Regions from separate parts of the Bilifractor sp. LCP19S3_H10 genome, predicted to be linked through region 1. Evidence: predicted binding sites of a transcription regulator. Region 1 holds the regulator's gene; each other region holds the start of a gene.
The links. Region 1 encodes Rex, which represses fermentation and respiration genes when NADH is low (regulators of the CRP and FNR family bind a similar motif). Its sites were predicted from a motif close to ATTGTTAANTANTTAACAAT; they were not measured.

Region 1 (3,187 bases):
GCTTCCGGGAACATTGCGCAGATCGGAGTGCGGTTATTTTCTTCTGTAAAGATTTTCACCATTCCGACACCGGTCAGAAGTGCGGCCTTTGCGGAAAGATATGCCGCCCCGCAGATATTCCGTGATCCGGCGATGACGAGGATCTTCCGGAAGGTTCCCTTGTTTCCGGATTCATCACGCTTCGGGAGATAATCAAGATCACTGTGTTCGATGGTATACAGCTGGCAGGCTTTTGTGATCTTTCTGGAAAGCGGAATGCCGATTTGCTTTACCTTGACCTTTCCGGCACAGGCTGCTCCGGGATAGATGTAGAGCCCGGCCTTTCCGGTTGTGAAGGTGACGGTGAGATCCGCCCGGACAGCCGTCCCCATGATCATGCCGGAGTCGGTGTTGACACCGGACGGCATATCGACAGCGGCGACAGGAAGCTCGGAATGATTGATCCGGTCAATGAGTTCGGCATAGATTCCGGTGATGTCACGCTTGAGTCCGATTCCAAAGAGAGCGTCTATGATAAGAGAATAATCCTCCGGATGGAAATCCGCCAGCTCCTCGCCAGGCGTCCTGCGTGCGCGGATGACCGGAATCGGAAAACCCTCGATGATGTGAAGCTGCTGTTTCAGCTGTTCGCTGAATTTTTCCTCCGGTCCGGCAAGAAAAACCGTGCAGCTGTATCCTTCCTCGCAGAGAATGCGGGCAACGGCGACTCCGTCTCCGCCGTTGTTTCCCGTTCCGCAGACGACGAGGACCCGATCCATATCATACTGCCGTTTTTCAATTTCTGATGCACAGGCAAGTGCCGCCCGCTCCATGAGGACCATGGAAGGCATCCCCGCCGCGACAGCGCTTCGGTCTGCGTCCTGATGCTGCCTTGCACTCAAGATCAGTTTCATTCTGTATCCTCCCTTTCTGCTGAAGGACAGCGCAATTCATGAGATCCAATAACCGTTCTCTTCTCTGCCCCAATTTATGTGATCCGATAATGTTTCTCTTTTCTGTTCCAAAAAGAGCCCCCATCTACGCGAGGGGCTCTTGTATCGTCTTGTATCGGCAGGTGTCTACTTCTCTTCGAGTGTCTTGAGGTTGTAGGACAGCCGCATCAGACTTTCGGACAGATGAACATTCTGAACAGCCACATTCTTCGGCACCACAAGGTTCAGATCGGTGTGCGCAAAATTCCAGATGGCGTGAATGCCGTTCTCGATCAACATCTTGCTCACCTCAATGGCATACTCCTTCGGAAGCGTCAGCGTCGCGATTTCGACATCATTCTCCCGGAGAAAGGCCGGAATCTCTTCCGTCATACGGATTGGAACACCGCGGATGACCTTGCCCTTCAATTCGGGATTATTGTCGAAGAGCCCGATGATACGGAAACTGTTCTTCTCAAAGTTCGTGTAATTCGCGAGAGCCTGTCCCAGATGCCCGACACCGATAATAATAATATTGTGTATGCGGTCCAGTCCGAGAATTTTGGCAATCTCCTCCCGAAGATACTGCACATTATAACCGTAGCCCTGCTGCCCGAAACCGCCGAAATTATTCAGATCCTGCCGGATCTGAGAGGCGGTCACCTTCATCTGCTGACTGAGTTCACCGGAAGAAATCCGCTCAACGCCGGCCTCCTGCAGTTCACCGAGATACCGGTAATAACGGGGCAGCCTCTTGATAACGGCTTTCGAAATCTCTTTCTGACTCATATAAGAAAACCTCCTTGAAGCTACTACCATTATATGTAATTGTCTAATTTTTGTCAAAGTATTTCTCTTTTTCCTGCCGCCCTTGCTTTGTCGGTTTTTTTCGGTATAATTGGAAGGTAAATGCTCCGCCAGAGAGGCGGCGGGGCGCAAACAGGAAAAGCTACGAATGTGTGAGGTGGACAGATATGATTCTCTCCTGTCAGAATATCAGCAAGACATTTGGATCAGAGGAAATCCTGAAGGATATTTCCTTTCATATTGAAGAAAGGGACAAGGCCGCTCTGATCGGTGTGAACGGAGCGGGCAAATCGACGCTGCTCCGGATCATTACCGGGGCTCTCAGCCCGGACACCGGAGAAGTCACCGTCACGCACGGCAAGACCATGGGATATCTGGCACAGTACCAGGACATGGAATCAGACGAGACGATCTACCAGGAGGTCCGGAAGGCAAAGCAGGACATCCTTGATATGGAGCAGCGCCTGCGGGAGATGGAGCGCCGGATGGACACGGTCACGGGCGAAGAGGCCGTTTCGCTGATGAATCGCTATACAGAGCTGATGCATGAGTTTGAGCTTCAGAACGGATATGCGGCGGAGAGCGAGATCACAGGCGTCCTGAAGGGACTCGGATTTGAGGAAAAAGATTTTGACCGCCGTCTGGGCTCCCTCTCCGGCGGTCAGAAGACACGGGTCGTTCTGGGAAAGCTCCTGCTGACAAAGCCGGATATCCTGCTTCTCGATGAGCCGACCAACCACCTGGATCTCTCCTCCATCGAGTGGCTGGAGAATTTTCTTATCAATTATCCGGGAACTGTGCTCATCGTCTCTCATGACCGGTATTTCCTGAACCGCATCGTCACGCGGGTTATCGAGATCGAAAACGGAAGATCCATGAGCTTCGAGGGAAACTACAACGAATACAGCCGGAAGAAATCGATCGTGCGCAAGGCACAGTACAACGCGTGGGCGAAGCAGCAGGCTGAAATCCGTCATCAGGAAGCGGTCATCACGAAGCTGAAACAGTTTAACCGGGAGAAGTCCATCAAGCGCGCGGAATCCAGAGAAAAAATGCTCGATAAAATGGAGGTACTGGAAAAACCGCAGGAAGTCAGCGCGGATATGCGCATTGAGCTGAAGCCGAGGACGGAAAGCGGCAAGGATGTGCTCACTGTGACCGGTCTGTCCAAGTCTTTTCCGGGGCTCCTTCTCTTCCGGAATCAGTCCTTTGAGATCAAGCGTGGAGAACGGGTCGCAATCATCGGTGACAACGGAACCGGAAAGTCCACGATTCTGAAGATGATCAACGGCCTTCTGACACCGGATGAGGGAAAAATCGCACTCGGTTCCAAGGTCCATATCGGGTATTACGATCAGGAGCAGCAGCTGCTTGACCCGGAGAAGACGATTTTTCAGCAGATCGCAGACGACTACCCCTCTCTGACCGAAACAGAGATCCGCAATGTCCTCGCTGCCTTCCTGTTTACC
Region 2 (3,187 bases), on a different contig from region 1:
GAGTCCCTTGTAACCGGTATGGACCGTACAATATTTATCAATCTGTGCCATCAGCAGAGGACGGTGGCGGACGTTTGCGTCCGGCGCAAGCATATCCCGCATCTCAACGATCTCGACATGCTTTCCCTCCTGCCCGAGATGAACGGCACACTCACAGCCCGCGAGTCCGCCGCCGAATACAACGACATGATCCGTACAGCGCTCTTTTTCCAGATAATAGTTGTTGACCACAATGACGTTTGCTCCGTTTTCCCCGCGCAGCCCCGGAATCGGAGGTACGAGAGGTGTGGAGCCGACCGCAATGATCAGCGCGTCCGGCGCCTCGCTGTCGACATACTCCGGCGTCACCTCGACACCGGTACGGATCTCAACTCCCGCCTTCTCGCAGAGCAGCCGGTATGTTCCGGAGAGCTGGTACATCTCATACTTGAACGGGAGCGCCTGTTCCGATTTCAGAATGCCGCCGACTTCTTTTTCCTTCTCACAGAGGACCACCTGATGTCCCCGTCTCGCAGCGGTATAAGCCGCATACAGACCGCCCGGGCCGCCGCCTGCCACGAGAACCTTTTTCTTTACCGGTGCGGGCTGGATCTCATCGCCTTCCAGTTCTCTTCCGATCAGCGGATTGACCGTACAGCGTCTTGTAGACGTAGCCGCCCGCTCCGCCATACACGTAAAGCACCGCAGACACCGCACGATCTCATCCTCTCTGCCCTCGTTGATTTTTCTCGGAAGGAAGGGATCGGCCAGAAGGGCGCGTCCCATATACACGATATCCGCTTTTCCCGAAGCAATGATCTCCTCCATTTGCGCCGGGTCGTTCAGGCCTCCGATCGTAGCTACCGGCTTATGCACATGCTTCCGGATCTCTGCCGCCAGATACACGTTGCGTCCGTGGTCCTCGAACATTGACGGATGCGTGATGCCGAACGTCTTCTGATAGGTGCCGGCCGACACGTGTATGATATCCGCATAGGGCTCGATCGCCTGTGCAATACGGACACCTTCATCAAGGCCATATCCGCCCTCCGTGAACTCAGCGCCGCTCATTCGAAATTCAACAGGGAAGAACGGGCCTACCGCCTCTCTCACCGACTGAAGAACCTCCACAGCAAACCGGGTGCGGTTTTCCAGTGACCCGCCATATTCATCTGTCCGATGATTGAACAGGGGAGACAGAAACTGATTGATCAGCCAGCCGTGCCCGCCATGAATCATGATCATTTCAAAACCCGCGCGCTTTGCCAGTCCTGCCACATGCCCGTACGCTGCCACAATGTCTTCAATCATTTCCTTTGTCAGAGCCTTCACCTGCACGCCGTCTCCGCGAACGGTATCCGAGGGCCCCCACTGATGCAGATCGTGCTGCTTCTTCTTATCTGTCATGTAGGTGCCGGCAAACATACCAGAGTGCGACAGTTCCAGACTCGGAATCCCGCCATGCCTGCGGATTGCATCCGCCGTATAGGTTGCGCAGGCCAGGGAGTTCAGAATAGACTCATCGAGATGATAGGCGTGCGATCCGTCCGTCTGTGGGTGAACCATGCACTCACTTACCGTGACCGCCGCTGCGCCTCCCTTGGAACGCAGCTCATAAAAAGCCGTGGATTTTGGTCCGATGCAGCCGTCATTCGTGATATCCGTTCCACCCATAGGTGCGGAAAACATACGGTTGCGAAAGGTAGTTCTGCCGATCGTGATTGGTTTGCAGAGATTCGGGTATTTTCTGGTTCTCATAACATCCTCCTGTACACTCATTTCAGATTGATGGCGCGATATCGTTAACAAATTAACTAAATCTATCTTACATCGCCTTCCCGGCTTCCGCCATCAACCAGACTCATACGAGTAGAAACTATTTTTTTCATCCCTTCATAATGATTGTATGGTTTTTGTCTGAAAAAGTATAAACTCATCCTTATCTGGGGTATAATGCAGAAAGACAGATCCCGTCATACAAGAATGAGACGCACCCAGGAAATGGGCATCATGTAAGAAGGAAACATGCTCAGCGAATGGACATCATGTAAGAAGGAGGCATACTCAGGGAATGGATACAAAAACGCTTCGTTATTTCTGTGCCTGCTATGAAACCGGAAGTTTGAACAAAGCTTCCGAACGTTTTTATATTTCCCCGCAGGGTATGGGAAAAAATCTGAACCGCCTGGAGGATGAGCTCGGCGTGGTTCTCTTTCGCCGGTCATCGGCAGGGCTCATTCCCACCAAGAGCGGGGATTACCTGTACAGGCACAGCCGCGAGCTGCTGTACCGGCTGCAGGATCTTGAAATGGAGATGAAGCGAATGGATTTCTCCCGCCGCTCTCTCCGGGTCGGTTTCGCCTGCGGCGTCATCCGGGCTCTTCAATCCGTCCCCGCGCTGCGGACGCTGAATCAGAAGCTGATCGGATCAGAGAGCGTGGAATGGACAGAGGATTTCAATCAGAACATCAAAGATCTGCTCCTGGGCGGCAAAATCGACACCGCCTATGTAGTCGATCATTTTCGCTCCCCCATGGTGCATGAGCAGAAAATCTTCGAGACGAGACTCTGTGCCGTGGTTCCTCAGGGGCATCCGCTGTATGATAGAGATGTACTGTCATTCGTGGATCTCCAGGAAGAGAAGCTGATCACGCTCAACGAGAAATTCAGTATTTTTCACTCCATCGTCACCAAATGTCAGGAGCTCGGCTTTGTGCCACAGATCTCCATCCGTACAATGGAGAGCTCACTAATTTATCTGTTCGTATCCAGACAGCACGGCATCGGCATCGATGTAAACCTTCATGCCTCCGAAATCCGGCAGGAGAATATCCGGTGCATCGAAATTGCAGACTCCATCCCCTGGGCCATCTATGCAGCGACACTAAAGACCCCGGCGTCCTCCGGGCCCACAGGCAGTTCCGCTTCCTGAGTGTTCGTATTCGCATTTCTCTTCGTCGGCGTCTGCCTCTTTCAGGCATGCATTTACGGCCATCTGCCTGCCTCAGACATGCATCGCCAGCGCCAGAACAGAATCTGTATTCATAGCCGCCCGTTCGCCTGCCTCAGACATGTATCGCCAGCCACAACAGAATCTGTATTCATAGCCGCCCGTTCGCCTGCCTCAGACATGCATCGCCAGCCAGAACAAAACCGCATCCCGGAAATTCCTGGGGTTCATTCCGGTCTTCCCGGCGATCCGGTTCAG
Region 3 (3,187 bases), on a different contig from region 1:
GCTCACCCTTCCGTTGCTCCTCGGCGCCTGAGTCCGTCTGAATTTGCAGCCATAGCGTATGTCCGTCTGAATTTGCAGCCATAGTGTATGTCCGTCTGAATTTGAAGCCATAGTGTATGTCCGTCTGAATTTCCGGCCATCGCGTATGTCCGTCTGTATTTCCAGTCAGGTCATGGCTGCCCATCCTCTGAGCCAAAGACGCGAAGACCGGAGCTTGAGAGAGCCGTGCATACTTCGTCAGCGAATGTCAGAGCATATGTCCGGCATCAGCATCGGCAGATACTTTTCATAATTAATTCCGTCGAGGAAGGAAGTGCCGGCTACGATGGAGTCGTGAACGCCGGCGGACAGAAAGTCTCCGGCAGTCCTGACGGTTCTGTCCCAGCTCCATCCGTTGAGACGTCCGCCGAGGACAATAGCGGCGAAAAGATCGCCGGTTCCGGAAAAGTGCCCTTTTTCGTGTGGGAAGAGATACAATGTCTCTTCCTCGCTGTTTACAAGCAGATTGCCGATCTTTGGTTGTGTTCCGTCAGCGGAGTGATTGCAGAGCTCCCCGGATAAACCCGTGACGAGAATTGTTTTCCCCGGCTTGTTCAGAAGGGAACGGGCCCGGTCCCGGATCTGTTCCAGAAGCGACGCTGCAGGATAGGAAAGAAGTTCTGCGGGTTCTGCGCCGGTCAGAAGACAGAGCTCTGTGATGTTTGGGGTCAGGATATCGGCCTGTTCGGCGAGAACCTTCATGTCGCGGAGCAGATCGGGCGAAAAATTTGCGTAGGTGAAGCCGTCATCTCCCATGACGGGATCGACCAGAAGCGTGGTTTCCCCGGTCTTGAACTGCGCCAGGAAATCCCTGACAAAAGAGGTCTGAGAGGAATCCGCCAGATAGCCGGTCAGAATGCCGTCGAAGCGGGCATCGAGCGAGGACCAGTGCGAGAGATAATGCGGCAGGTCCGCGGTGCAGTCTCTGGAGTAGTATCCCGTGTATTCGGTCTGCGCCGTCAGTACAGCGGTTGGTACCGGGTTCACGGAAATTCCCATGGCGGAGAGAACCGAAATATCCGCCACCAGAGAACAGCGTCCCATGCCGGAGAGGTCGTTAATTGCAGCTGTTTTCCTTGTCATTGAGCCTTTCCTTTCAAATCCCATTTTAATCATCAATCCCTATATTTCAGTATCTATTCTGCTCCCCAGTCTTGAGAATCTGCGGTTCTCTCGATGTGAGGAGTCGGGAAACCTTCGGTTTCAGAGCACATAATAACTTCAGCCGGGGAAGAGCCCACAAGTGGCCTTATTGCGCCTGAAATGATAATGTGCGGAATAGTTACATATTTTATAAGATTGGAATAGCGATCCTAGAATCAGTACTTACTAATTTCTTATATCCAGTAAACCCTCATACGATTCATCGTGCCACACACTGTATAAACTACGGATTGCTCCGTGCTTCGCACTCTCGCAATCCTGCAGGTGACCGACTTCGTCGGTCTGCGTTTTCGAAGAGCTTAACAGTAAACGCCCGGTAAAGGACCCGCTTGCGCGGTGTGCCTTCACCGGGCGTCTGTCGCTCCGGACCATTTTTATTTTTCTTCAATAAACAGGCAGTCCATCGGGCAGGCCTGCGCACACTTGCCACAGGCAATGCATTTGAATGCCTTTTCGGTTGCGGGATCTTTTCTCATCACATGCATCGGGCAGACCTCAACGCAGGTTCCGCAGCCTGTGCAGAGTTTCTTGTTCACCATGTAAACACCGAATTTGTTCTGTGTGATAGCGTTCTGCGGGCAGTTCCGGGCACACTTGCCGCACTGAATACAGGTTACCGGTTTGGTCTCGAAGGGGAATACTTCGTTTACCGTCTCGATCCGCAGAGCGGCAAGATCCAGATCGTCGCTCTTGAAATAGGTATTCGCACATACCTGAACGCAGGTGAGGCAGTTCATGCACTCGGCTTCTTTGTTAACCTTCAGACGTTTCATAACTTGACATCCTCCTTGTCAATAGAAATAGTACTGCATTTCCCTTTTGCGGTGAATACCGCAAAAAAACACCCAGAGTCATCACTTCTGAGTCTGTTTCAGATTACCGAAAGATTGTGCAATATTTAACATACTTTCATAGTATTAATCTATCGTATTCAGGATATTTCGTCAATACGGGAATAGCAGAATCAGGCAATTTTCTGTACCGAATCAACAAAAAAATCAGAAGAGCTTCCTGAAAATATGACGAATCTGCACAGCGGGCAGGTAAGGACAGATAGATTTTGTCTTGTTGTTCGGCGCTTCTGGTCTTGAACCTTCCGATGCCGGAAGTGCATAATAGAAAAATCGACAGAAGAACAGGCATGGAAGAACGGATATCAGAGGAACAACTGGCGGAGGTACAGGTTCCGGCAGCGCAGCGTCGGGATAATGAAGGGATATACAATAAAGATACATTGTGCTACACACTGTATAAGCTACGGATTGCTCCGTGCTTCGCACTCTCGCAATCCTACAGGTATGAGGATTTCGCGGCGTTCGCGCTTCATCCTCATACCTGTTGCCTTCGAAATCGCATACAGTCTCTTATGCGCGCTTCGCGTGCGACGATCCTGTCTGCGTTTTCGAAGAGCTTATACAGTAGATATATGAAAGGGAATTATTGATGAAGGTTTTACATATCGGGGAAAAGGGAAATATTGAGAAGTACGCAGCCGGAAACCCGTATCTCTCCAGGCTGGAGATCATAGAAATGCCGAGGGGGCTGACGGATATCGAGTACCTTTCCCGGGCGAAGGATGCGGATTACATTGTAGCGGATGCCATCTCGAGGGTATCCGGTGACCTGATCGCCGGGATGCCGAATCTCAGGATGATTCACTCTGAGGGAGTGGCTTATGACCAGATCGACACAGAGGCGGCTGCCGATCGTGGAATCTATGTCTGCAGCAGTCAGGGAATGAATGCTTCCGCGGTAGCGGAGCAGACGGTTCTTCTGATGGTTGGAATGCTGCGGGATGTGGTGAACGGAGACCAGGCGGTCCGGGACGGACGGCAAATTCAGGTAAAAGGCGGATATATCCGGTCAGGATCGCTGAGGGAGCTGTCTGACTGCACGGTCGGGCTAGTGGGATTCGGAAATATTGCCAGGCGTACCGCACATCTTCTGAAGGCTTACGGAACGCGTGATATTTTCTATTATAAAA
Region 4 (3,187 bases), on a different contig from region 1:
TTACAAGACTAAAATGTACTGTATAAGCTCTTCGAAAACGCATACAGGATCGTCACGCGCGAAGCGTGTGAAAGAGACTGTATGCGATTTCGAAGGCAACAGGTATGAGCACGAAGTGACGCAGGAGCGGCACGGAAGTGCGAATACCTGTAGGATTGCGGGAGTGCGAAGCACGGAGCAATCCGTAGCTTATACATTTTGTGGCACGATTTATCGTATAAGGGTTTATTGGATATGCTTATGATTATAAAGGTGATCCTGACAGTATTCGTAGTTTCCGTTGCATTTGGAACAGAACCGGAATTCGAGATTCGGGTCATCGAGTTCTGTTCGTCCGCACACGGCACAGCGGTGAATCGGCCGTCGGCCGCTGTTCGGATTGCCCTGGCCGGCGCCGAAGGTGCTGCGATCAATTTTATCTCCTCTGTTTGCGCTGTTTCCGTAAGGGGAGCTGTTCTGCCCGCTATTGTAGGGAGAACTGTTCCGGCCGGTGTTGTAGCCGTTCATGTAGCGGCGGAAATTTCTCCGCGTCTGCCGCTGGCTTTTGCTCATCCCCTGCGTGCCATGTGTGAGGAAGAAGAAAATAATCGTGCCGGCGAGTGAGCAGACAATCATGATGATCCTCGGAAGACGCATTGACGCGGGGGAACTGATGACGTCATAGATCAGATAAATGATGTCAACGATGGCCAGGTATTTGATCCGGATCGGTATGATGAACATAAACAGCATTTTCTGATCGGGAAAGGTCAGGGCGAATCCGAGGAAGATGGACAGACTGACATAGTACGTGGAGAACATCATTCCATAATCCACACCGGTGAAGGCGTACAGGACGAATGCGCCGATGACAGTCATGATCAGGCCGAAGAAAATGTATACGTCATAGAGAAAATCGCCCCAGGTCCGTTCCAGGAGTGTTCCGAGCTGATAGTAACAGATCAGCATGATGATGGTCCAGATATTCAGAGATGACGGGGGAATCAGCCACCAGGATACGAGACGCCACACCTGTCCCTTCAGAATAAGAGATGGTGAAAGCGTCAGATAGTTAAAGACCGTTCCATATTCCGGATTCATGAGGGCCATGAAGTAGAGGATATATCCTGCTACATAGGTCATAATGATGTAAATGGTCAGATGATGGATTGCATACTTTCCGATTTTCCGTTCCAGTTTGTGTAAAAAATCCATGGATCCTGTCCTTTCTTTCCCGTATTAAGACGGATGTCAGGTGAAACAGAATATCCTGTCATCCGGTGATACGATATTGCCGGCTCTCTTGTTAATTTCTACAATTATAAGGGGCAGCCGAAGGGTTGTCAACGTCGCACAATGCCGCAGCCCTGGCGTCGTACAATGCCTCAGCCCTGGCGTTGGCTGTCTGCAATATTTGACGCATCTTTCTCGTATTCTTCGTTGATAACAATTTAACAAAATGACATAATATGGAATTGTAATCCCGGTTGGATGAAGGCGGATATTAGGACTTTTCAGGCCGGGGTTAGGACAGAACATCGGAATCACAGAGGATTCCGGAACGGTCTCAGAGAATTATACAAGACAGATTCCATAAAGGAGGATACTATGGCTAGATTACGTTTAATGAGAGCACCGCTAAAGTATGTTCAGGGAAAGGATTCGCTGCTTCATTTCTGTGAGCAGCTGCAGGATCTCGGATCAAAATGGCTTTTTATCTGTTCACACAGCGGATATAAGAATTGCCATGATAAAATCGAGAAGAGTTTTGAGGGAACAGATAACGTCCGTCATTATGAAGTATTCAGCGGCATCTCCAGTATCGGCGAGATTGAAAAGATGCGGAAGATTGTCCGTGAGGAAGGCATCGATACGGTAGTAGGCGTAGGCGGAGGATCGGCGATTGATACCGCCAAGGCAACCGCATACTATGAGAAGATCCATGATGTCTCCTGCCCCACTGTCTGCGCGACAGATGCTCCCTGCACAGGACTTTCTGTTATTTACAACGATGATCATTCGTTTAACAGCTATCTCTTCTATCCGAAAAACCCGGATGCCGTAATAGTGGACAGCGCGGTTATCGCAAACGCGCCGACCCGTTTTCTGATTGCGGGCATTGGTGATGCGCTCGGAACATATTTCGAGGGAAGAGCCTGCGTTCGTACCGATGCGCCGAGCCTTGAAAATGGTGGAATTACCCGTTCTGCCATGGCGCTCTGTGAGCTTTGCTACAAGACACTGCGTGACTACAGCGCGGCAGCAATTCGCGCTTGTGAGAATCATGTGGTAACACCCGCCCTGGATGCGATCATTGAGGCAAATACCTATCTCTCGGGTGTAGGTGCGGACAATGCCGGGCTGGCAGCTGCGCACTCCTTCTACAACGGGTATACCGGTCTCGAGAACCATCCGGCACAGCACGGATTATGTGTTGCATTCGGTACGCTGGTTCAGCTGCAGCTTGAGGGCGCTCCCCGTGAAGAGTTCGTTGAAGTGCAGAACTTTTGCCGTGAGACGGGGCTTCCGGTTACGCTTGCAGAGCTCGGTGTAACTACTGATGAACAGGTCAGAAAGATTGCAGAGCTGGCTTGCGTTGAAGGGGAATCCATTCACAACATGGTTGCGGATGTTACGGCGGAGCAGCTGTATGACGCAATCCTGGCTGCAGATGCACTTGGAAAAGAACTGCAATAAGGAATAAAGCGGTTCGTTTCCGGTTCGTGTGTGAAGCGGTGAAGGAGGTGCGGGGGATTGAAAGGACAGCTCCCCTGTGCTAAAGTGATTTATATTGGAGGCGGATGGACTGTTTCGCGGCCATCCGCCTCATATTTTTACCATTCAGTCAGGAGAAAAAAGCATGGCGGGATCAACTTTTGGAACAATCTTTCGCGTCACTACCTGGGGAGAGTCGCACGGCAAGGGAGTCGGCGTTGTCGTGGACGGATGTCCGGCGGGGCTTCCTCTTAAAGAGGAGGATATACAGCCCTTTATGGACCGGAGGAAACCCGGCCAGAGCCGGTATACAACGAAGCGTGCGGAATCCGACAAAATTGAAATTTTATCCGGCACTTTTGAGGGGATGACCACAGGAACGCCGATTTCGATGATGGTACATAACACCGATCAACACTCGGGGGATTACAGCAGCATCATGGATAAATACCGCCCCGGACATGCGGATTACGGATTTGACAGCAAGTATGGC

Region 2: ACTQZS_RS10010 (oxidoreductase) is a predicted target of Rex. The motif match lies at 1,778-1,797, and genes of this name have one in related genera.
Region 3: ACTQZS_RS13040 (4Fe-4S dicluster domain-containing protein) is a predicted target of Rex. The motif match lies at 2,090-2,109, and genes of this name have one in related genera.
Region 4: ACTQZS_RS12550 (glycerol dehydrogenase) is a predicted target of Rex. The motif match lies at 1,419-1,438, and genes of this name have one in related genera.

What each region holds. Positions count from the first base shown of each region.
Region 1 is NZ_JBQKFT010000002.1:40,225-43,411, reverse strand. It holds gene ACTQZS_RS02075 (NAD(P)H-hydrate dehydratase) at 1-893, opposite strand, end outside; gene ACTQZS_RS02070 (redox-sensing transcriptional repressor Rex) at 1,059-1,700, opposite strand; gene ACTQZS_RS02065 (ABC-F family ATP-binding cassette domain-containing protein) at 1,886-3,187, shown strand, end outside.
Region 2 is NZ_JBQKFT010000011.1:103,791-106,977, forward strand. It holds gene ACTQZS_RS10010 (oxidoreductase) at 1-1,737, opposite strand, end outside; gene ACTQZS_RS10015 (LysR family transcriptional regulator) at 2,051-2,911, shown strand; gene ACTQZS_RS10020 (CdaR family transcriptional regulator) at 3,104-3,187, opposite strand, start outside.
Region 3 is NZ_JBQKFT010000021.1:5,361-8,547, forward strand. It holds gene mgtE (magnesium transporter) at 1-31, shown strand, start outside; gene ACTQZS_RS13035 (bifunctional hydroxymethylpyrimidine kinase/phosphomethylpyrimidine kinase) at 238-1,122, opposite strand; gene ACTQZS_RS13040 (4Fe-4S dicluster domain-containing protein) at 1,578-1,976, opposite strand; gene ACTQZS_RS13045 (NAD(P)-dependent oxidoreductase) at 2,647-3,187, shown strand, end outside.
Region 4 is NZ_JBQKFT010000019.1:13,120-16,306, forward strand. It holds gene ACTQZS_RS12545 (hypothetical protein) at 226-1,194, opposite strand; gene ACTQZS_RS12550 (glycerol dehydrogenase) at 1,588-2,676, shown strand; gene aroC (chorismate synthase) at 2,840-3,187, shown strand, end outside.